3 regions of the Nocardia sp. NPDC050710 genome follow, and region 3 is predicted to be linked to each of the others. Evidence: riboswitches for the same ligand, from Rfam matches in the RefSeq annotation. Region 3 holds a riboswitch; each other region holds the start of a gene.
The links. A riboswitch is a leader RNA that binds a small molecule or an ion and turns the genes downstream of it on or off. The one in region 3 is predicted to bind S-adenosylmethionine.

Region 1 (7,701 bases), on a different contig from region 3:
GGTTGGTCAGGGACCTCGGCTGAACTCCAGTTGTGGCCGAGTTTCAGGGTGGGATAGGCGGCGCGGACCTGGTCGAGGGTGGAGCCGACGGTGATGCCTTCCGGGGTGCGGGCGGGGAGTTTGCCGTGCATGATCGCGACGATCTCGCCCTGGTTGTAGAAGCCGCTCCAGCCCGCGTGGGTGGTGTATCGACCGCAGCCGGGTGGGTCGCCTCCCATATCCTCGAGCTTCGCGATCTCACCGGTGGCCTGGGCGTCGGCCACGCTCATCCCGAGCCGCAATTTCCCGTATCCCAGTGGGCCGAAGCCGGGCGGCGGCGGTGCGACGGTGGTCGAGGATGCCACGGGGCTGTGCGTGGGCGATCCGGTCACCGGATCGTCCGAGCAGCTCACGGCACCGCCGAGTGCGGTCGCCAGCACCACGAAGGTCATGACGGCACGATTGATTCGCATGGTCTTCCCCCGATGTTGTCCCCGATGAACAGGATTCCCCGCCGGACCGGCGAGACCCGAATGCCGCGCCCAGTCTGGTACGCCCCCACGCCCCGGGTCAAGCGACATGACCCGGTGGGGCGGGGCCGGGTGCCCGCCGGGTGCGGGTCTGCAACAATCGGGGCGTGACCGACGTCGAATCGTCCACCGGAAGGCAGCCCAGCGCGGGCGCGCAGTTTCTGCGCTGCCACCTGCCGATGGTGGTGGTGACCCTGGTCATTGTGCTGGCCGTCGTCTTCGTCGCCTCCGATCGGTGGCGTCGCGGTGCGCTGTTCTTCGGTGGCGCCACGCTGCTGGCGGCCGCGTTCCGGTTGTGTCTGCCGACCGCGCGGGTCGGGCTGCTCGCGGTGCGTAGCAAGCCCTTCGATGTGGCCGCGCTGAGCCTGTTCGGCTCCGCGATCGTCATGCTCGCCGCCACCATCAGCACCGTCGGCGTCGGCTGACCCCTTGATCTCTCGCCCGCACGAAAGATCAAGGGCGGCAACAAAATTCACCTGGGGTAGCGCTCGCTGAAGATATTGCGGGCACGGTCGCGCCGCCCGGGATGCGGTGGCGTCGCATCGGAATAGCCGATCGTCACCAGCACCGCGATGGCCAGATCGGGCCGATCGTCGATGCCGATGGCCTTCTTCACCAGGTCCGGATCCCAGCCGTTCATCGGCGCCGAGGCCAGACCGAGGCTGGTGGCGGCCAGCATGACGTAGGTGGCCGCGATCATCGCGTTCTTCACCGAATTCTCCCGCAGCAGTCCGCGTTCCCGCAGTTCGTGGAACTCGGCGCGGGATTCGAACATCGCGGTGAACTCCGGGTTCCAGGCGCCGCGGCGACCCGCCAGCTCGGCGATATCGGTGTTGGGCGCTTCCCAGGCCGCCGTCTCGGCGACGAAGATCAGCACCACCGGTGCCTCCGCGGGCTGCGGCTGGCCGTGCGCGGCGGCCGACAGTTCCCGCCTGCCGGACTCGCCGGTCACCACGACGATCGAACGGTCCTGCATGTTCCAGGCGGTGGGGGCCTGCACCGCCAGGTCCAGCAGTTCGTCGAGCAGTTCGGTCGGCACCGGATCCGGGCGGTAGTGGCGCACGGTGCGACGGGCTCGGATCGCGGCGGGGACGGAAAGTATCTGTGTGTTCATGCATCTCACTATTGGAGAGCCACTCTCTTTTTGGAAGTAGGCACCAATTAGTGCGTTACGATCGGATCGTGCCCACGTACTTGGAAGACTCCGGACTCCCCGCCGATGTGTACTCGGCCAAATGCCCCACCCGCCAGGTGCTCGATCATGTGGCGGGCAAGTGGACCGTGCTGATCGTGGACGCGCTCGCCGACGGCACCATGCGCTACACCGACCTGCGCCGACGCATCGACGGCATCTCGCAGAAGATGTTGACGCAGACGCTGCGTCAGCTCGAACACGACGGATTCGTCTCGCGCACCGTGCATCCCACCATCCCGCCGCGCGTCGAATACACCCTCACCGACCTCGGACACGGCCTGCGCACCCCGATCGCGGCGCTGCGCGACTGGATCGAGACGAATATCAATCGGGTCGAAGCGGCGCGGCGTGCCGCAGCCGGCTGAGTATTGTCGAAATGCCCACGCGGACTGTGAGTTCCGGTCGGAGTTGGATCCGGGACCGCGATCCGGGTGTTCGCGTGAGTCCCGGCCCGCGCCGGGACCACCGCTGGGATGGGCTGATCAACCGGCGTGTGCGGTGACCGCCCGGCTGCCATGGGAGCCGTACAGTTCCCGCGCCGCGGCGGGCGTGATGGTCTCCGGGGTGGCGGGCGACTCACCCTTGATGTGCTGCTCCAGAATCTGTCCGGCCATCGGCGCGATGAACGGCGCCGCGAGAATCAGCCCCGCCTTGTCGAACCGGGTGAAGCCCCACACCAGGATCTTGGCGGGCAGCTTGATCGCGAGATCCACGATGCCGGGCCGGTCGAAGCGTCCGAGCTTGCGCATCCACTTCGGCAGCAGGGCTACCGACGCCAGCGAAAGCATTCGGCTGCCAACGTAATACGACAGGCCCGCGCCATTGCTCCGTGGGGTCCACAGCAGATGGTGCATGCCCTCCTCGGCCCGTTCGGAGGTGCACAGCCGCGGCCGGACCTCGGCGAAGTACGCGCGCACGGCGTCGCGGGAGCGCGGCACATCCTCGGGCTTACAGGTCTGCAACTCGGCCGCGATCGCGCACTCGGCCCAGTAGCGGGTCTCCTCCTTCGGGCTGAGTGGCCCGGGGCCGAAGACTTCGTAGGCCTTCAGCACCGAATGCCAGCCGGTGATGTGGATCCACAGCTGGGTCTCCGGGCTGTTCGCGCTGTAGCGCCTGCCGCTGATCGGTTCGATGCCGGTCATCGGGGCGTGCACCCGCATCAGATGCTCGGCGGCCTGGATCGCGGTGCGGCCGTCGGCGATCGCGGCGAGCAGGAAGTAGGAGAAGGTGTGGTCGAGCCGGGCGCGCGGATCGGAGTAGATCCCGCGCGAATCCGCCACCGCGGCGGTCAGGAACGGGTCGAAGTGTTCGAGCACCACCGCGCGCTGGAAACCGATCACCGCGGACGGCGCGGTCCAGATCTTCCAGCTCGGGGAATCCGGGCCGAAGAAGCCGTAGTCGTCCCGGCGCAGCGTGGTCGGATCGAAGGTCATCACATGCTCCTGTGCAGGTGTACGGGGCCGGTCGGCGCACGATCGACAGTGGCACCCGTCGGCGGTGAATACAACGCAACCGTAGCAATTGGTGATGATCAATACAACGGCTGCGTAGGATTTGCGATGGACGGATTCGGTATCCGCGGCCGCGGCTGTCAGGATGGACCGATGGAGGTGAGACGGCCGTGACCACATCGCGCACCCCGCCGGACCGGCCGCGACGGCGTTATGCGCCGCGTCTGCCGCCGCAGGAGCGCCGGGAACAGCTGCTCGACGCCGCCTATACCGTGCTGGGTCGAGTGGAATTGCACGAGCTGAGCATGGAGGCGGTCGCGCAGGAAGCGGGTGTCGGCAAGCCGGTGCTCTACACCGTCTTCAAGACTCGCGCCGAATTGGTTGCGGCACTGCTGGATCGGGAGCAGCAGCGGGGGCTGGAACAGGTCGCTGAAACGCTACCGACCGATCTGATGGGCGCCGACCCGGTGGTTGCGGCATCGGCGACGATCGAGGCATTCGTCGGTGTGGCGCTGGAGAATCCGACCCGCTGGCGGCTCATCCTCGCCGCCCCGGATCGCGCCCCCGGCGAATACCGTGAGGCGCTGGGTAATTCGCGCGCCAGTATCTTCGATCAGGCCGAGGCGCTGGTGCGGATGGGTATCGCGGTACAGCCGCGGTGGGCCGGAATGGATTCCGCGCTGCTGACCAACTCACTGCTGACCATCGCCGAAATGCTGGGCAGGCTCGCGATCAACGAACCCGGGGAATACCCGCGCGAACGCATCGAAGGGTTCGTCAGCACCGTGGTGCAGCTGCTGGTCGGTCCGTCGGCCGGGTAGGGACGCGAGCGGCCGTCGAACGGTTGTCGCTCAGCGATGTTCGCGGGCCAGCCGCATGGTTTCGATCAGCAGTTTGGACACCGCCGCCGCCTCGGTCAGGAACCCGTCGTGCCCGTCCCTGGAGTGCACGACCTCCAGCCTCTCGCACCCCGGCAGCCCGTCGGCGAGCTCCTGCTGCGTGCGCAACGGGTACAGCCGGTCGGAGTCCACGCCGCCCACCACGCACGGCACCGTGGTGGCGGCCAGCGCCGCCGCGACACCGCCGCGACCGCGACCGATATCGTGCCGGTTCATCGCCTCGGTGAGTAGCACGTAGGTGGCCGGATCGAAACGGCCGCAAAGCTTTTCGGCCTGGTGGTCCAGGTAGCTCTGGACCGCGTAGCGGCCGCCTCGCCACGGATCCTCCTCGCCCTGCGCGTGGTTCTCGAAGCGGTGGTCCAGTTCGGCCTCGGTGCGGTAGGTCAGGTGCGCGATGCGCCGCGCGATGCCCATGCCCGCCATGGGGGCACGGTCGGTGTCGTGGTAATTGCCGCCCTGCCAGTCCGGATCGGACTGGATAGCGGCGATCTGGGTGGTCTGGGTGCCGATCTGGTCGGCGGTGGCGCGCGCACCGACCGCGAGCACCAGCGCCGCCGCGACCCGCTCCGGGGCGCCGACCATCCACTCCAGCACCCGCATACCGCCCATCGACCCGCCGACCACCGCGGCCAGCCGGTCGATGCCGAGCAACCGCATCAAAGCGATCTCCGCGGTCACCTGATCGCGGATGGAGATCTCCGGGAACCTCGGGCCCCACGGCTTGCCGTCCGGCGCCAGCGACGACGGCCCGGTGCTGCCCTTACAGCCGCCGAGCACATTGGTCGCGATCACACACCACTCGTCGGTATCCACCGGCGCACCGGGGCCGACCATGCCGTCCCACCAGCCGGGCAGCGGGTGGATGTCGTCGGGCTCCCCGACCACGTGCGAGTCACCGGTCAGCGCGTGCTCGACCAGCACCACATTGTCCAACGTGGGGGAGAGCTCGCCCCAGCGCTGCACCGCGAGGTGCGCGTCGGGGACGACCGCGCCATTCTCCAGCAGCACATCCCCGATCGCGATCATGCCCAGCCGCCCGTCCGGCGGTGGCAGTAATGCCACCCCGGTCGCTGGGCGGGCGGTGCTCCGCTCGGTGCTCACGGTCACGTCGTCGCCGCCGCGAAACCGGCCCGCAGATCGGCCAGAATGTCGTCGATTCCCTCGATGCCGACGGCCAGCCTGATCAGCCCCGGCGTGACCCCGGAGGCCGCCTGCTCCTCGGGTGTCAGCTGTGAGTGCGTCGTCGACGCCGGGTGGATCACGAGAGAACGCACATCCCCGATGTTAGCGACATGGCTGTGCAGGGCTAACGCGTCCACGAACTTCTTGCCCGCATCGACGCCGCCGCGCAGTTCGAACGCGACGATCGCGCCCGCGCCCTTCGGCGCCAGCTCCTTGGCGCGCTCGTACCATGGCGACGTGGGCAGTCCCGCGTAGAAGACCGCCTCGACATCCGGGTGGTTCGCGAGGAACTCGGCCACCGCCTCGGCGTTGGAGACATGCCGCTCCAGCCGCAGGCTCAGCGTCTCGATGCCCTGCGCGATCAGGAACGCGTTGAACGGCGAGACCGCGGCGCCCAGATCGCGCAGCAACTGCACCCGGGCCTTCAGGGCGTAGGCGGGCGCGCCGAGATCGGCGAAGACGGCGCCGTGGTAGCTCGGGTCCGGGGTGGTGAAGCCGGGGAAGCGGGATTCGCCGTTCGCGTCGCGCACCGTCCAGTCGAAGCTGCCGCCGTCCACGATCACGCCCGCGACCGCGGCGCCGTGCCCGCCCAGGTACTTGGTCGCCGAGTGCACGACGATATCGGCGCCGTGCGCCAGCGGCTGAATCAGATACGGGGTGGCGACGGTGTTGTCCACGATCAGCGGCAGCCCGGCCGCGTGCGCGACCTCGGCGATGCCGCGGATATCGAAGACGGCGCTGCTCGGATTGGCGATGGTCTCGCCGTAGAAGGCCTTGGTATTCGGCTGGATCGCGGCGCGCCACTGCTCCGGATCGCCCGGGTCCTCGACGAAGGAGACCTCGATGCCCAGCTTGGGCAACGAGTAGTGGAAGAGGTTGTAGGTGCCGCCGTAGAGGTGCGGGCTGGAGACGATGTGGTCGCCCGCCGCGGCCAGGTTGAGGATCGCGTAGGTTTCCGCGGCCTGCCCGGAGGCCAGCAGCAGCGCCGCCACACCGCCTTCCAGGGCGGCGATGCGCTGTTCCACCACGTCCTGGGTGGGGTTCATGATCCGGGTATAGATATTGCCCGGCTCGGCCAGCCCGAACAGCGCCGCGGCGTGATCGGTGTCGCGGAACGCGTACGAGGTGGTCTGGTAGATGGGCAGGGCCCTGGCGCCGGTGCTCTGATCCGGGGACTGGCCCGCGTGCACCTGCTTGGTCTCGAAAGACCAGGTGGCCGGATCGATCTCGGACGCGATGGGGTCACTCATGTCGTGCTCCAAAAGGGGGTTGTTCGCCGGACAGACTGTCTTATCTGGATGCGGGCGACGGACAACAAGACATTTCGGGATCCTCCTGAACAGCGCGCTTGCTCTCGGCCTTCGAGAGCCCGGTCATCACCCGGAGCACCCCACCGCAGCTGGAGGGTTGCCGACCAGCGAGCCGGGGCTTGGCGCTGGCACTCATGACCTGACGACATGGTAGCTGGAGCTAGGCCGACGCCCGAAATTTCGTTGGCAATGTCACGTGGACTCGGTGCGCAGCGGTGTGTCGCAGATGCGGCGGAGCTCGGTGAACGCGGTGAGTACCGCCGTGCGTGCGGCGCGCGCCGCGGTCCGGGGGTCGCTGTTGACGATCACTTCCTCCGAGTCCGCCATCGCGACATGACACAGCATCTGCCAGGTCGCTACCACCAGCCGGACCGGGAGGGCATCGGGTGTGTTGCCGGTGCGTTCGGCGAGGGCGGAGCTGATCGCGGCGGTCTTGGACTCGCCGTATTCGAGGGCGCGGGCGTTGACCGCCGGGCTGCTGCGGACGATCCGCTGCATCTGCTGGAACTGATGGAACGAGATGGTGTCGTGGCCGCTGGCGGCCAGGTCGATCATGTAAAGGAAGGCATTGCACAGCGCGTGCAGATCGTTTTCGACGCCGGACTGCTCCCGCAGCGCCTCGGCGACCGCCCTGCCGAAGTCCTCGGTCGGCCCGAGGACGATGTCTTCTTTGGTCTCGAAGTATCGGTTCACCGTGCGTGGCGAGACGTCGGCGGTATTGGCGATCTGCTCGACGGTCGTCGCCTCGAAGCCCTGTGTATCGCACAGGTCCAGCGCCACCTCGATGATCCGCGCGCGGGTCTGCTGCTTCTTGCGCTCGCGCAGGCCCGTGGGCTGGTCGGCGCGCCCGCCAGTGGCCGGGCAGGTCACGAGGGTGTCGGCTCCGGCTTCCGCGTCGATCGGCGTCGATGAGTCGAGCATCTTCACACTCTATCGCAACCTGCTGTTTTCATGTCCCTAACCGACAAATGTCTGAGTGCGACATTTTTCTCTTGACGCCAATTGTCTGAGAGTGACAGGATTGGCCCACTTGATCCGAAAGCCCAGTACTTCGAATGAGGAGACCGATATGACCGACACCGCTGTAGCGGTCGACGCACTGGAGAAACCGGGCGGCTCGTCCCGCTGGCTGGCCCTGGCCGTAATCGCGTCGGC
Region 2 (7,701 bases), on a different contig from region 3:
CTCCGGGATATCCAGGCCGGTATGCCGCAACCGGGCCTGGAGATCCCGCGGGGTGCGGATCGAGTTGTTGGTCAGTACCAGGAATGGGATTTCCTTGGCCCGCAGCTCGGCCAGGAATTGATCGGCGCCCGGAACCAGGTGGTCCTCGTGCACCAGCACTCCGTCCATATCGGTGAGGTAGGACAGGATCGGCTCGTCGTCTGCGGTCACCGGTCAATTATCGGCTACCCGGGCGGGCCCGGCGGGCGATGTGCCGTGCGATGCGACCCAGCGCACACCGCCGGACCCCGCTGACTATGGTCGAAGTCGGCCGTATGCGACGCCGGCGCGGGAACGCCCGCGCGCTCCCGGCGGTTGTAGCGGGACAGGTCCGCGGCACGCCTGCGGCCGAACCCGCGTGCGGAATTCCCGCACCGGACGCGTGGCAGCGAAGCGACAGGAGTGGCGCACATATGGGTGGTCTCAAACTCGGATACAAGGCGTCGGCGGAACAATTCGGGCCGCGTGAGCTGGTCGACATCGCGGTACTCGCCGAGGAACACGGACTCGACAGCGCGACGGTGAGCGACCATTTCCAGCCATGGCGGCACAAGGGCGGGCACGCCCCGTTCTCGCTGGCCTGGATGGCCGCGGTGGGCGAGCGCACCGAACGCATCCAACTCGGCACCTCGGTGCTGACCCCGACCTTCCGCTACAACCCCGCCGTGATCGCGCAGGCCTTCGCGACCATGGGGTGTCTGTACCCGGAACGGATCATGCTCGGCGTCGGCACCGGTGAGGCGCTCAACGAGATCGCCACCGGATACACCGGGGAATGGCCGGAATTCAAGGAGCGTTTCGCCCGGCTGCGCGAGGCGGTCGACCTGATGCGCGCCCTGTGGACCGGTGAGCGCACCGATTTCGAGGGCCAGTACTACAAGACCGTCGGCGCCTCCATCTACGACGTGCCCAAGGGCGGCATCCCGATCTACATCGCCGCGGGCGGCCCGCTGGTGGCCAGGTACGCCGGCCGCGCGGGTGACGGATTCATCTGCACCTCGGGCAAGGGTATGGACCTCTACACCGAGAAGCTGATGCCCGCGGTGGCGGAGGGCGCCGCCAAGGCCGGGCGCAGCGTCGACGATCTCGATCGGATGATCGAGATCAAGATCTCCTATGACACCGATCCCGAACTGGCGCTGGAGAATACGCGCTTCTGGGCCCCGCTCTCACTGACCCCGGAGCAGAAGCACAGCATTACCGATCCGATCGAAATGGAGGCCGCCGCCGACGCGCTGCCCATCGAGCAGATCGCCAAGCGCTGGATCGTCGCCAGCGATCCCGACGAGGCCGTCGCTCAGATCAAGCCGTATCTGGATGCCGGGCTGAACCACCTGGTCTTCCATGCCCCCGGCCATGATCAGCGGCGCTTCCTCGAGCTGTTCGAGCGCGATCTCGGCCCGCGGTTGCGCTCGCTCGGCTGAATCCGGGTACGAAAAAGGCCCCACGCCAACCGATTTCGGGCGAGGGTGGGGGCTTTGCACATCTCGGGAAGGCGTGGCCGGGTCGAGCGACCCGGCCATCGGCATCTCAGCGCAGGGCGTGGTCGAGATCGCCGAGCAGATCCTCGACATCTTCCAGACCCACGGAGATCCGGAGGACACCGTCGGACAGGCCGATCGTGGCGCGCCCCTCCGGGCCCATGGCACGGTGAGTTGTGGTGGCGGGGTGGGTGATCAGGGTTTTGGAGTCACCGAGGTTATTGGAGATGTCGATGATCCGCAGCCGGTTGAGCACCTCGAAGGCCCGCTTCTTCGCCTCGTCGGCGGGAGCGTTGAGCTCGAAGGTGACCACGGTGCCGCCGCCGCTCATCTGACTGGTCGCCAGATCGTACTGCGGATGCGATTCCAGGTACGGGTAACGCACCCAGCCGACCGAATCGTTGCCCTCCAGGAACCGGGCGATCTTCAGCGCGGACGCGGTGGAGTGCCGCACCCGCAGCGGCATCGTCTCCAGACCCTTGAGCAGCGTCCACGCATTGAACGGGCTCAGCGCCGGACCGGTATGGCGCATCAGGTTTTTCACCGGACCGTCGATGTAGTCCCGCGCGCCGAGAATGGCGCCGCCGAGCACCCGGCCCTGACCGTCGATGTGCTTGGTGCCCGAGTAGACGAGCACGTCGGCGCCGAGATCGAAGCCCTTTTGCAACAGCGGGGTCGCGAAGACGTTGTCCAGCACCACTTTCGCGCCCGCCGCGTGCGCCAGCTCGCTGACCTTGCGCACGTCGACCAGGGTCTGCATCGGATTGGCCGGTGTCTCGAAGAAAACGGCCTGGGTCGGCACCGACAGCGCCTGCTCCCACTGGTCCAGATCGTCACCGTCGACGAAGACGGTCTCCACACCCCAGCGCGGCAGGATCTCATTGCACACCACGAAGCAGGAGCCGAAGAGGCTGCGCGCGGCCACAAGTCGATCGCCGGCGCCCAGCAGTGCGCCGAGCGCGGTGAATACCGCCGACATACCGCTCGCGGTCGCGAAACACGCTTCGGCGCCGTCGAGCAGGCGTATCCGCTCCTCGAACATGGCCACCGTCGGGTTGCCGTAACGGGAGTAGACGAAGTGCTCGACCTCGCCGGTGAACGCGGCCTCGGCCGCCTCGGCGCTTTCGTAGACGAAACCGGAAGTCAGATACAGGGCTTCGGAGGTCTCCTCGAAACCGGAGCGCCGCAGACCGCCGCGGACACCGAGGGTCGCGGGGCCGACGCCCTCCGGCAGCGGCTTGTCGAAGGCGCCGCCGGTGATCACGACTGCCGCCAGGGCAGTCCGAGGGCACGCCACCCTTCACTACCGCGATGGCCGAACGCGTCGAGCGCGCCTTCGAAACCCTCGAGCACGTTGTAGGACGGGGCGATGCCGAGCTGGGTGGCGACGGTCGCCGCATGCGCCGAACGCTGACCGGAGCGACACAGGAAGACGACGGGCGCCTCCGGGCCGCGGCCGTCGAGCGCCTTGCCCAGCTGATCGGCGAACTCGGCGTTGCGCGCGCCATTGCTGTCGACCCATTCGATCAGCACGGTCGGCCGCTCGATCGAGCTCGTATCCGGTACGCCGACGAAGCGCCATTCCGCCTCGGTACGCACATCCACCAATACGGCTTCCGGGTTGTCCCGCAATATGTCCCACGCCTGCTGCGGGGTGATGTCACCGGCATAACTCATGTCGAACCTCCTGTGAATCCGCACTTGCCGCACCTGTGTTCGGTGCGCGGCCAGGTCGTCACCCGGAGCACCCCACCGCGGAGGAGGGTTGCCGACCAGCCAGCCGGGGCTTGACGCTGGTTCTCATGACCTACGGACTGAGATTGCCTGGGCGACGGCCACCCTGTCAAACATCGGTTCGCGACACGCGGACGGTCAGTCGCAGACCAGCCACTTATCGCCGGACCGGGTGAAGTTCCAGGTCGCGGTCGCTTCGCGGCCATCGACCTTGGTGGTCACCGTCGCCTTCGCCCGATCGCCGTTGACGGTCGGATTCTCGATTTCAATGACCTCGATGGACTTTCCGGTTGCCGCCGTGCCGAACTGAGCCGCCAGCGGCGACTTGCTCTCGTCGAAACTCGCGCAGGCCGCGCCCGGCGGCGGCATGAGATCGCTGTTCGCACGCGCTTGCGCGTAGTTGCGCGCGGCCGCCGCGATCCGGTCGGCTTCTGTGACATTTTTCTCAGCGGGCGAGAGCAGCCCGCCCGCCACGATCGCGACGAGCACGATCGCGGCGAAAATCGCCGCCGCGATGAACGGCACCATGGTGCGCTTATCGGTCTGGTCGACCACGATCGCTTCGTCGCCCTCGGGGTCGGGCCGCTGCTCGGTCATATACCGATGATCCCTGGTCGGCGTGGTTATCCGACGCCGACCCCCGTCTCGCGCGGCGGGACCGCCACGCCCGCGCGATAACGCGGACCGGACGGTCCCTCGATAATGATGTGAGCGGGCTGGCCATCACCGCTGGGAGGCATAGCATCCACCCAGCTCACGGCACCCTGATAGGTCGCTCGCCGCGCCACCGATAGAATCGCGAGAATGCGACCTGCTGTCATAGCCATTCGACAGCTCACCGTCGTAGCGACCTGGGGGCCGTGTAGCCACGAGCCAGCAGCACCAGCGTCCGCATCGCGAGGTGCAAGCAAGCGGCGCGTCAGCTTAGCCTAAGCTAAAACTGACGCCATTAATTCTCGACCATAAGGTGCGCGTAAGAGATGACCGAACAGAGTGCAGCATCAACGAGCGGTGTTCCCGGCCCCTCCGTGGTGACGCAGGCTGCCTCCTCCGGGCCTGACGCTCACACCGCGGCGGCCCGCCCGCTCCGCATTGCGATCGTGGGCGCGGGACCGGCCGGTATCTACGCCGCCGACGCGTTGATGAAGTCCGACGCCGAGGTGAGCATCGACCTGTACGAGCGCATGCCCGCACCCTTCGGGCTGATCCGCTACGGCGTGGCACCTGACCACCCGCGGATCAAGGGCATCATCACCGCCCTGCACAAGGTGCTCGACAAGGAGCAGGTGCGCCTGCTCGGCAATATCGACTACGGCACCGATATCACCCTCGACGACCTGCGTCGCTTCTACGACGCGGTGATCTTCTCCACCGGCGCCAACGCCGACCGCGCACTGGATATCCCCGGCATCGGCCTGGACGGCTCCTACGGCGCCGCGGACTTCGTGTCCTGGTACGACGGACACCCCGATGTGCCGCGCAGCTGGCCGCTGGACGCGGAGAAGGTCGCGGTCCTCGGGGTCGGCAATGTCGCGCTCGACGTGGCCCGCGTGCTGGCCAAGACCGGTGACGAACTGCTGCCGACCGAGATCCCGCCGAACGTCTACAAGGGACTCAAGGACAACAAGGCCATCGAGGTCCACGTCTTCGGACGCCGCGGCCCCGCCCAGGCCAAGTTCACCCCCCTCGAACTCCGCGAACTCGACCACTCCCCGACCATCGAGGTCATCGTCGACCCCGAGGACATCGACTACGACGAGGGCTCCGAGGCCGCGCGCCGCCACTCCAAACAGGTCGATATGGTCGCCAACACGCTGGAGCAGTGGGCGATCCGCGACCAGGGCAACCGGCCGCACAAGCTGTACCTGCACTTCTTCGAATCGCCCGCCGAAATCGTCGGCGACGAGAACGGCAAGGTCGTCGGCCTGCGCACCGAGCGCACCCAGCTCGACGGCACCGGCAACGTCAAGGGCACCGGCGTGATCAAGGACTGGGACATCCAGGCCGTGTACCGCGCGGTCGGCTACCTGTCGCAGAACATCACCAACCTGCCGTTCGACGATCAGGCGGGCACCGTGCCGAATGAGGCCGGACGCGTCATCGCCGACGAGAATGCCGACGGCGCGGCCCGCTACATGCCCGCCACATACGTCACCGGCTGGATCAAGCGCGGCCCGGTCGGCCTGATCGGCCACACCAAGGGCGACGCCAACGAGACCGTGGCCTGCCTGCTGGACGACGCCGAGAACTTCACCCCGGCCGAACAGCCGGAACTGGATGCCGTCACCGAGTTCCTCGAGAGCAAGGGCATCCCGTTCACCACCTGGCAGGGCTGGTACCGCCTCGACGCACACGAGCGCGCCCTCGGCGAGCCCGAAGGCCGCGAACGCGTCAAGGTCGTCGAGCGCGAAGATATGCTGCGCGCCAGCGAACCGCACAAGGTCTGATCCACCCGGGCCGCAACGGTCCCATTTCGGCGACCGTTGCGGCAGCAGAAACTCCGCTACTGAGGCATTCTGTTCACGTGTTCGATGCCCATTTCCACATCTTCGACCCGCGGTTCCCGCTGGCCGAGAACGATGGCTACCTGCCCGACCTGTACACCATCGCGGACTATCGAAAGCGCATGTCGCGCTTCGACGTCCGTGGCGGTGCGGTGGTCAGCGGTTCCTTCCAAGGCACCGACCAGACATATCTGAAGGCGGCGCTGGCGGAGCTGGGTGCGGGCTGGGTCGGGGTAACCACGCTCGACCTGGACGCCAGCGACGACGACATCATCGAGCTGGACCGCATCGGGGTGCGAGCGCTGCGCTTCAACCTCAAGCGCGCGGCCGCCGACATCACCGGCATGACATTGCAGGCGCTGCGCGCGCACGAACTGGTCGGCTGGCATGTCGAGGTCTATATCGACGGTCAGATGCTCGCCTCGCTACAGCCGGTCATCTCCAAACTCCCCGCCCTGTCCATCGACCATCTCGGCATGTCCGATGAGGGCCTGCCCTACCTGCTGGACCTGGTCGACCGCGGCGCCCGCGTCAAGGCAACCGGATTCGGCCGCGTCTCGATGAACGTCGCCGACACGCTGCGCCGCATCCACACCGTCAACCCCGAGGCCCTGATGTTCGGCACCGATCTCCCGGGCACCCGAGCGGGTCGCCCCTTCGAGGACTCCGACGTGGACCTCATCTGCGACGTGGTCGGCACCGATATGTTCGCCGTCCTCGAAGACAATGCCCGCGCGTTCTACCGCCTCCCCGCCTACGAACGCGCCACCGCCGCCGACCCGCTCCCCACGGTCCCGCTGCACCGCACCGAACAACCCACCCTCCCGCTGCGTCGCGACGAACTCCCCACCCCGGTCCCCGACGACACCATCCCCTTCCCGATCATCGAGAGGTGAGACGCGCCCGCCCAGGGCAATGGGGTTGAGCCGCAGGCGAATCGGTTGCCGAACGGCTGCTGGGCGATGAACGCGCCGCTTACCCACGTTCCGGTGGCCAGCAGGCCGCCGAGGAGTTCGACACGCACGGACCGGCAACCGGCCCGTCTGCGCCACCCGGCCCGCGCGCCTCGGCCGAGGCTACTTCCGAGCCCGCAACCACCCCTGACCAGCTACGGCGCGACCTCGGCTGGATATTCGGCGAATACTACGGCGATCCGAGATAGGTCGATCGACCGATGTGGCCGGACGGGCCTGCGATCACCATTGGCAGCACGGTCTCGATAAGCACCGATCATCGGAGGTTCGAAAGGCGTACGTGAAACGCCTTGCCTTGCCTGCCAATTCATATTCCGAGCCGTGCCCGATCGCGCTCCGGCGCAGATTCATCGCATTTGTCGAAGGAAACCTCATGTCCCGTCCACTCCGCCGCGGCACTCGTGCCGCAGGCATTCTCTTGGGTGTAGGTGTCATCGCGCTCGGCACAGTGGGAGGGCCCGCGCTACAAACCGCGGGCGCCTCCAGCCACCGCGAGGCCCCCTTGGTCGCCGCCGATCCGACGGTGGACAACACCGACGTCTACTCGTTCGTCAGCCCCGATAAACCGGACACCGTGACAATCGTCGCCAACTGGTTCGGGCTGCAGGAACCCAACGGCGGCCCGAATTTCTATCCCTGGGCCACCGACGCCAACTACGACATCAATATCGACAACGACGGCAACGGGAAGCCCGACATCACCTATCGGGTCACCTTCGCAACCGAAGATCGGCGCGCGGGCAGCACCTTCCTGTACAACAACGGTCCGGTCACCGCACTGAACGACGAGAACCTGCTGTTCCGGCAGAACTACACGGTATCGGTCAGTCACGGCGCGAACGATTGGCGGCCGATCGCGCAGGGCCAGGCGGCTCCGTCGTTCACCGGAACGGCCTCGATGCCGGACTACGGTCAGCTGCGCAAGCAGGCGACCGCGAATCTGCCGGGCGGCGGGTCGGTCTATGTCGG
Region 3 (7,701 bases):
GACCAGAGGCGCCGGAAGTTGTTCGGCCAGTTGGGCTCTGGCGGCCTTGGTATCGAAATCGGCATCCGGTCCGGTGAGATACCCGACCAGGATCTTGTTGCCCGCCTTGGTGCTTCGGATCGCCGCGGCGGCGCCGGTCACACCGGGCAGATGCTGGAGCGCGTTATCGATCTCGCCGAGCTCGATGCGACGGCCGCCGAGCTTGATCTGGTCGTCGGCGCGTCCGAGGAAGACCAGACCGGCACGGTCGTTGCGGACCAGATCGCCGCTGCGATAGGCGCGCTCCCAGCCGACCGAGGGCAGCGGCGCGTACTTCTCGGCGTCCTTGGCCGGATCGAGATACCGGGCCAGGCCGACGCCGCCGATGACGAGTTCCCCGGATTCGCCCTCGGCCACCGGATTTCCGGCGGCGTCGACGACGGTCAGATCCCAGCCGTCCAGCGGCAGGCCGATCCGCACCGGCCATTGCCCGTTCAGCAGCGCGGCGCAGGCGACAACGGTGGCCTCGGTGGGGCCGTAGGTGTTCCACACCTCGCGAACCGCTACCGCCTCCGGGCCCGTCGCTCGCGCCGTGTTCGATTGGCGGCCCTCGCGGTGCCCTGCGTGGTTACGCTCCGCTACCGCCTCCGGGCCCGTCGCTCGCGCCGCCGCCGCGGGGTTACCCGCAAGGCGTTCGGCCAGTTCCGGCGGCACCGCCTCGCCGCCGAAGATCAGCAGCCGGACCGGGTCCAGTGCCTCGGCCGGCCAGGTGGCGGCCAGGGTCGGGACGGTGGAGACAATGCTGATCTCCCGGCGCACCAGCCAGGGCCCCAGATCGGCGCCGGTGCGCACCAGCGCGCGCGGCGCCGGTACCAGGCAGGCGCCGTGCCGCCAGGCCAGCCACATCTCCTCGCAGGAGGCGTCGAAGGCGACCGAGAGGCCCGCCAGCACGCGGTCGCCGGGGCCGATGGGGGCGTCCTGGAGGAAGAGCCGGGCCTCCGCGTCGACAAAGGCGGCCGCGTTGCGATGTGTGACCGCAACACCTTTCGGTGTTCCGGTGGATCCGGAGGTGAAGATGATCCACGCGTCGTCGTCCGGTTCCGGGGCGCCGGTGGTGTCGCCGTTCGATTCAGTTGCGGCAGAAGTTGTTTCGATGCCATCCGCGGTGACGATCGCGGTCACCCGCGCCTCGCCGAAGACCAGCCGGGCGCGCTCGTCCGGATCGTCGGCGTCGACCGGGACGTAGGCGGCGCCCGCGTGCAGCACGGCGAGGATGGTGACGTAGAGCTCCCTGGTGCCGGACGGCATCCGGACGCCGACCCGGTCGCCCGCGCGCACCCCGGCGGCGGCCAGGCGGGCCACGTCCGCGTCGATCTCGGCCAGCAACTCGGTGTAGCTGAGCACCGCGTCGCCGTCATCGATGGCGGGTGCGTCGGGGTGGGTCAGGGCGGTGGCGGCGAGGATGTCGACCAGGGTCCGCACGGGTGGGGTGAGGGTGGCGCGCAGTAGCGGATCGGGTCGCGACTGTTCCGACTCCGGGCTCTCGCCCGCAGCGGCGTCGACCTGCGGCTGCAGCATGACGTCCTGCCCACCTCTCATAGACCTGCCTAGCTCTTCGCGTTCGTTGTTTCACAAGAGGGTTACCAATGGGCAAACGCCACGGTGACCAAGTGTCTACGGTACCCGCGGTATCAGGGGAGCGGCGTTTATCGAACCGGGTGGTCGGTCCGTCTCGATTGGTCGCGGAACGGCTGCTCGGCTCGCGTTCGGGGCGGTGCGCTCGCCCGAATAGCGGTCGGCTGAATGTCTCGCACCCGAAGTGGGACCTTGCTGTCGGTTTGCTGACGCCCACCGGGCAGGTCCTGATCGGCCAGGTTGCCGGAGTTGGATCGGGTGACGAGTGTGGTCGGTATCACGATGTCGCCGCGCTTCGCGATCGGCCCGATCCCGAGTGGTCTCATGCTCGCGCATCCGGCTCGGGATCGGTTGTCCCCGATCGCCATTCCATGCGTTCGATATCGGGCCACGAGTTCGCCGGATGTTCGGCAGGTCGGGCGGTTGTGCGCGGACTGCGGGCAGGCGCGGCCCGCGTCGGATCAGGCGGCCGAGGCGGCGGTCCCGACGCCGAGTACGGCGAGGACGCCCGCCGAGATCCGCTCCAGCCGGTCCCGCACGGCGGGGCGTCGCAACAAGGCGACCGCGCGCGAGGCCAACAGCGCGAGCAGGATCATTTCGACTGCGGCGATACAGCATTCGATGGCGCCGAGTGCGAGGGTGTTGACGAACGTGACGTCGGTGAGGAATTGGGGCAGCACGGCGAGATAGAACAGCCCGACCTTCGGATTGAACATGCACGAGATCACCCCGGCGGTGAAGGCCGAACGGATCGACACGGTGCACCCCTGCCGTGTGTGCGCGGACTCCGGCTCGGTACCGACCACGGCGGCCCTGCGCTGCTTACGATGATCCGCGAGAGCGCGAATTCCCAAATACACCAGGTAGATTCCGCCGATCACCTTCAGTGCCCGGTATGCCGTCGCCGACTGCTCGAGTAGTGTCGCGACACCGGCCGCCACCACCACCGCCCAGACGATCCCGCCGAGCGCCGAACCGATCGCGGCGGCGATGCCGGGGCGCGCGTCCTGGATCGAAAAGCGCAGCACCAGAAACGAATCCGGTCCGGGCGTCACCGAAAGCAGGACGCACAGTCCGATGAAGCCGAGCAGCAGGGAAAGCGTCACCCATCGATCGCATCGCAGATCGGGTGAATGCGCAAACGACTATCGCTTACCCGCGATAAGCGCCGCTGTCGCGGGCCCGCGTCGAAAGGCGGTTGACAGGGCGGCGGTTCGTCTGCCAATCTCGGGACAGGTCATGAGTACCAGCGTCAAGCCCCGGCTAGCTGGTCGGCAACCCTCCTCCGCGGTGGGGTGCTCCGGGTGACGACCGGGCCGACACCCGACCGGGTGCGGCAAGCGCGGACTCGACGAATCTCCTGATTGCGGGTCCCATTAGCCGACGGGATTTACGTGATGACTGCTGTTGTGGACCGGACCGCACGGGAACTTCGGCCGACGGAGTCGGTGAGCTGTGCCGCCCTCGCGCGGGTTTCCGGTGACGACCTCCAGGTGCCGCTGGTGCAGGGCGGGACCACCACCTATGCCAACTTCGACTACGCCGCGAGTGCGCCCGCGCTGGCCCGGGTCACCGACCGGGTGCAGCAGCTGCTGCCGTTCTACGCCAGCGTGCACCGGGGCGCGGGCTACGCCTCCCGGATCTCCACCGAGTGCTACGAGGCCGCACGCGGTTCGGTGCGGCGGTTTCTGGACGCCGACGACGACCAGGTGGTGGTCTTCACCAGGAACACCACCGACTCGCTGAATCTGCTCGCCGCCTGCGTCCCCGGCGACACCGTGGTCCTCGACACCGAGCATCACGCCAACTTCCTGCCGTGGACCCGGCGCGGCCGCCGGGTGGTGCGCGCCGCCGACACCATCGAAGAGACCATCCGGCTGCTCGTCGCCGAACTGTGCAGTAAGCCCGCCGCGCTGCTGGCGGTCACGGGCGCCTCCAATGTCACCGGTGAGGTGCTGCCGCTGGAACGGTTGGCCCTCATCGCGCATCAGTGCGGTGCCCGCATCCTCGTCGACGCCGCCCAGCTCGCCCCGCATCGGCGGATCAGCCTGCGCGATACGGGAATCGACTACCTGGCCTTTTCCGGGCACAAGCTGTACGCGCCATTCGGTGCGGGGGTGCTCGTCGGCCGTCGCGATTGGCTCGACGCCGCCGAGCCCTATCTGGCGGGTGGCGGCGCGGTCCGCGAGGTCGGTACCGACACCGCCGCATGGGCGCCCGCGCCGCAACGGCACGAGGCCGGATCCCCGAACGTGCTCGGCGCGGCCGCGCTGGCGGCCGCCTGTGACGCGCTCTGTGAAATCGATCCGGAAACCCTCATCGGCCACGAAAGACAGCTCGCCGATCGGCTCCGAGCCGGCCTGAGCGCCATTTCCGGCGTCGAACTGCTGCGCATCTGGTCCGACAGCCCCGACACCGTCGGTATCGTCGCCTTCACCCTGGACGGCTTCGCCCCCGGCCACGTCGCCGCCTACCTCTCCGCCGAGCACGGCATCGGTGTCCGCGACGGCCGCTTCTGCGCCCACCCCCTGCTCGCCCGCCTCGGTCTCGATGGCGCGCTGCGCACCAGCATCGGCCTCGGCACCTCCGCGGCCGATGTGGACCGTCTGGTGGAAGCCATCGCAACCCTCGTCCAGCGCGGTGCGACCTGGAACTACGCCGAAACCGGCGGCCTCTGGAACCCCACCCCCGAAACCCGCCCCTTCACCGGCGTCGACGACGGCACAGGCGCCGCCCCCTGCCTGATCAGCTGAGCCGCCTCGGCACCAGGACGCGCTCAGGCTGAGTGGTCCATTTCCGCTGGACGTTGCCTTCGAAGAGCTCGACGGAGGATAGATCTCACTGGTCGAGTGAGGTGGGGCGGTGGTATCGGCCGTTGTAGTAGAGGAGGGGGGCGGCGGCCGGTTTTTCGTCGGTGTTGTCGTGTACCCGGGTGACCAGGCCGACGGCGAAGGTGTGGTCGCCGATGGGGATGAGTTGTTGCACGGTGGCGCGGACCCAGATCGGCGTGCCGTGCAGGACCGGTTCGCCGGTGTCCAGGGTGGTCCACAGTGAGCGGTCGGTGAAGCGTTCCTCGGCGGAACGGGAGAAGCGCTGGGCCAGGTGGTGCTGGTGTTCGCCGAGGAAGTGGATCACCACGGAGTCCGCGCGCAGCATGGCCGCCAGGCTGGAGGAGGTGTTCGCGATATTGAACGAGACCAGGGGAGGTTCCAGCGACAGCGACGCGAACGAGGTCGCGGTGAATCCGACCGGGCCGTTCGGGGAGGACAGGGTGACCACGGTAACCCCCGCCGGGTAGTGGCGCATCGACGCGCGGTACTGCTCGGCGGTGATACCGCTCAGATCGTCGGGGATCTCCAGGCCGGTGTCGGGCCGCGGTGCTTCGGTCACATGACGAAAGTACGCCGGGATCGTGGGCGGTGGGTCGGTGCGCTGTTGTTCGGTTGATGTTCGATACGTCACGTGGCGCACCACCTGAATGTCCGCACCGCCACGTCCCGGTACAGCGGAATTCAGTCGACGTCGATCGGCAGGCCCGCGGTGATGCGGACCAACTCCCGAAAAGAGGTGCGGAACACCGTATTCGGGTGTCCACCGGCCGCCCATACCTCTTGGTGCCTGGACAGCGCGTTATCGACCCAGGTGGGCAGATTGGTGGGATGACCGACCGGGGCGATGCCGCCGATCGGCTGTCCGGTGACCTGGCGCACCATCTCGGCCGGGGCCCGGGTGAGCGTGCCCTCCAGCCGTTCGCCGGTGTGGCGCAGATCGACCTGGTGGGCGCCGGATACCAGCAGCAGCACCGGATCCTCGTCCAGCAGGAAGACCAGCGATTTGGTGATGGCACCCAGGTCGACGCCGAGCGCCCGCGCGGCATCGGCCGCGGTGGGTGTCGGGGCGGGCTGGCTGACGATGACGCCGTGATGGCCGCGCGCGATCAAGGTGTCCGCGACCCGGCATGCGACTGGAGGTAACGATGACCTGCGCATGGGACCAGGGTAGAGCGATCGCGGGTGGTGCGCCGGGTGAGTCGATCGGTCAGTACTCGGGATAGCCCTCACTGGGCCCGAGCATCTCGTCGATGCGCGCCCGGGTGATCCGCGCCAATTCGGTCACATCGGGCTTCGAGACCTGTTCCGGCGCAACCGCCTCGAACGCCCGATCCAGGTCCGCCGGGGAGAGGGCCAGCAGCTCGATATCGGCCTCGGCCAGTAGTGCGTCTCGGTCGGCGAAGGGTCGGGCGTCGGCGATCTTGGCGGCCCAGGTGACATTGCCGCAGCATTCGAACAGGGCGTGGATGGCGCGACCGTGCGCCAGGGAATTGAAGCGGTCCAAGCCGATTCCTTGATGCATCAGCATGGTGATCTCCGAGCCGGGAAACAAAGTTTGCTGACTTGACCATCATGCGTCGATCGGTGTCGCCGGAACCAGTGCGGTGCACTGAATTTGCACAGGGTTAACACGTGCGTCGGGCGTCTTCGTGGCGTTTGCCGGACTCGCTACCCGGATCCGGCGGCGCGCGATCCGCCGTTCTCGTTTACGCTGTACAAATGACTGATTGGCAGGCTTTCACCGTCGAAACCAAGGACCACGTCGCGCAGGTGACATTGATCGGTCCCGGCAAGGGCAACGCGATGGGCCCGGACTTCTGGCGTGAACTGCCGGAAGTCTTCCGCGGCCTCGATGCCGACCCCGAAGTACGAGCCATCGTGCTGACCGGCTCTGGCAAGCACTTCTCCTACGGCCTCGACCTGCCAGCGATGGCGGGCACCTTCGGCGCGCTGCTGGCCGATCGCGCCTTCGCCGCGCCGCGGACCGAATTCCTGACCGAGGTGCGCCGGATGCAGGCCGCGGTGACCGCGGTCGCCGACTGTCGCAAGCCGGTCATCGCCGCGGTCTCCGGCTGGTGCATCGGTGGCGGTCTGGATCTGATCGCGGCCGTCGATATCCGTCTGGCCAGCGCGGATGCGAAGTTCAGCCTGCGCGAGGCGAAGGTGGCGATCGTCGCCGACATCGGTTCGCTGCACCGGCTGCCCGGCATCATCGGTGAGGGCCATCTGCGCGAGCTGACCTTTACCGGCAAGGACATCGATGCCGCGCGCGCCGAGAAGATCGGCCTGGTCAACGACGTCTACGCCGATCAGGACGCGGTGCTCGACGCCGCGCACGCGCTGGCCAGGGAGATCGCCGCGAACCCGCCGCTGGTGGTGCAGGGCGCCAAGGATGTGCTGGATCAGCGGACCAAGGACACCGTGGCCACCGGCCTGCGCTACGTCTCCGTGTGGAACTCCGCCTTCCTGCCTTCGGAGGATCTGACCGAGGCGATCCAGGCCGTCTTCGAGAAGCGTGAGCCGCAGTTCAAGGGGCGGTAGAGGTCGACCAACCGTTTGCCTTCTCCGTCAGCGCAACCACATACTTGCATCAAACAACTAATTGATTGATGCAAGTAAAGGTGGTGGCGGTGGACGCGGACGAGCGTTCGATCGACACGATCGCGGTTCAGCTCACCCGGTTGCAGCGCATCCGGGAGCGCACCGCGGCGCAGATCCGAACCAAGGACGGTGTCGATCCGGCAGCGTTCGCGGTGCTGTTCCGTCTGTTGCAGGACGGTCCGATGCGTTCGGGCGCGCTGGCCGAGGCGGTGTATTCCGATGCCTCGACGGTCAGCCGTCAGGTCGCACAGCTGGTGGAGCGTGAGCTGGTCGAGCGCATGGCGGATCCGGCCGATGGCCGCGCCACCGTGCTGGCGGTGACCGAGCGCGGTCGCGCGGTCGCCGAACAGATCCGCAGACGCCGCCACGAGAACCTCACCCGGGTGACGGCGGAGTGGACGCCCGAGAACCTGTCGCTGTTCGCCGAATTGCTGCGGCAGTTCGTCGACGACTTCGATCGGGCCCGCCCCGGCATGGTCACGGCCATTCGTCACGGGGATGTGGAAATCAAGGGGACGGAGAACGATTCGTGACGGCACCGGCGAACGCGGATTCACCCGCGGGCTTCAGCCACCGGCAGATCCTGACCATTCTCAGTGGGCTCATGCTCGGCATGCTGCTGGCCGCCCTCGACCAGACCATCGTGTCGACGGCG

Region 1: another riboswitch for S-adenosylmethionine. It lies ahead of AB0H61_RS07320 (bifunctional o-acetylhomoserine/o-acetylserine sulfhydrylase); the one in region 3 lies ahead of AB0H61_RS30540 (aminotransferase class V-fold PLP-dependent enzyme).
Region 2: another riboswitch for S-adenosylmethionine. It lies ahead of AB0H61_RS19500 (rhodanese-like domain-containing protein); the one in region 3 lies ahead of AB0H61_RS30540 (aminotransferase class V-fold PLP-dependent enzyme).

The regions. Positions count from the first base shown of each region.
Region 1 is NZ_JBFAHV010000002.1:346,751-354,451, forward strand. It holds gene AB0H61_RS07285 (hypothetical protein) at 1-452, opposite strand, end outside; gene AB0H61_RS07290 (DUF3017 domain-containing protein) at 689-934, shown strand; gene AB0H61_RS07295 (nitroreductase family protein) at 982-1,623, opposite strand; gene AB0H61_RS07300 (helix-turn-helix domain-containing protein) at 1,692-2,069, shown strand; gene AB0H61_RS07305 (oxygenase MpaB family protein) at 2,187-3,137, opposite strand; gene AB0H61_RS07310 (TetR/AcrR family transcriptional regulator) at 3,326-3,976, shown strand; gene AB0H61_RS07315 (homoserine O-acetyltransferase) at 4,007-5,161, opposite strand; gene AB0H61_RS07320 (bifunctional o-acetylhomoserine/o-acetylserine sulfhydrylase) at 5,158-6,486, opposite strand; SAM riboswitch class IV at 6,576-6,686, opposite strand; gene AB0H61_RS07325 (helix-turn-helix domain-containing protein) at 6,739-7,467, opposite strand; gene AB0H61_RS07330 (MFS transporter) at 7,616-7,701, shown strand, end outside.
Region 2 is NZ_JBFAHV010000010.1:135,151-142,851, forward strand. It holds gene AB0H61_RS19485 (HAD-IIA family hydrolase) at 1-210, opposite strand, end outside; gene fgd (glucose-6-phosphate dehydrogenase (coenzyme-F420)) at 453-1,463, shown strand; gene AB0H61_RS19495 (O-succinylhomoserine sulfhydrylase) at 1,570-2,784, opposite strand; gene AB0H61_RS19500 (rhodanese-like domain-containing protein) at 2,781-3,197, opposite strand; SAM riboswitch class IV at 3,213-3,328, opposite strand; gene AB0H61_RS19505 (hypothetical protein) at 3,393-3,851, opposite strand; gene AB0H61_RS19510 (FAD-dependent oxidoreductase) at 4,235-5,701, shown strand; gene AB0H61_RS19515 (amidohydrolase family protein) at 5,779-6,654, shown strand; gene AB0H61_RS19520 (DUF4331 domain-containing protein) at 7,106-7,701, shown strand, end outside.
Region 3 is NZ_JBFAHV010000023.1:51,000-58,700, forward strand. It holds gene AB0H61_RS30530 (Pls/PosA family non-ribosomal peptide synthetase) at 1-1,557, opposite strand, end outside; gene AB0H61_RS30535 (LysE family translocator) at 2,076-2,720, opposite strand; SAM riboswitch class IV at 2,850-2,963, shown strand; gene AB0H61_RS30540 (aminotransferase class V-fold PLP-dependent enzyme) at 3,012-4,367, shown strand; gene AB0H61_RS30545 (flavin reductase family protein) at 4,453-5,004, opposite strand; gene AB0H61_RS30550 (YbaK/EbsC family protein) at 5,127-5,603, opposite strand; gene AB0H61_RS30555 (2-oxo-4-hydroxy-4-carboxy-5-ureidoimidazoline decarboxylase) at 5,653-5,973, opposite strand; gene AB0H61_RS30560 (crotonase/enoyl-CoA hydratase family protein) at 6,165-6,986, shown strand; gene AB0H61_RS30565 (MarR family transcriptional regulator) at 7,055-7,579, shown strand; gene AB0H61_RS30570 (MDR family MFS transporter) at 7,576-7,701, shown strand, end outside.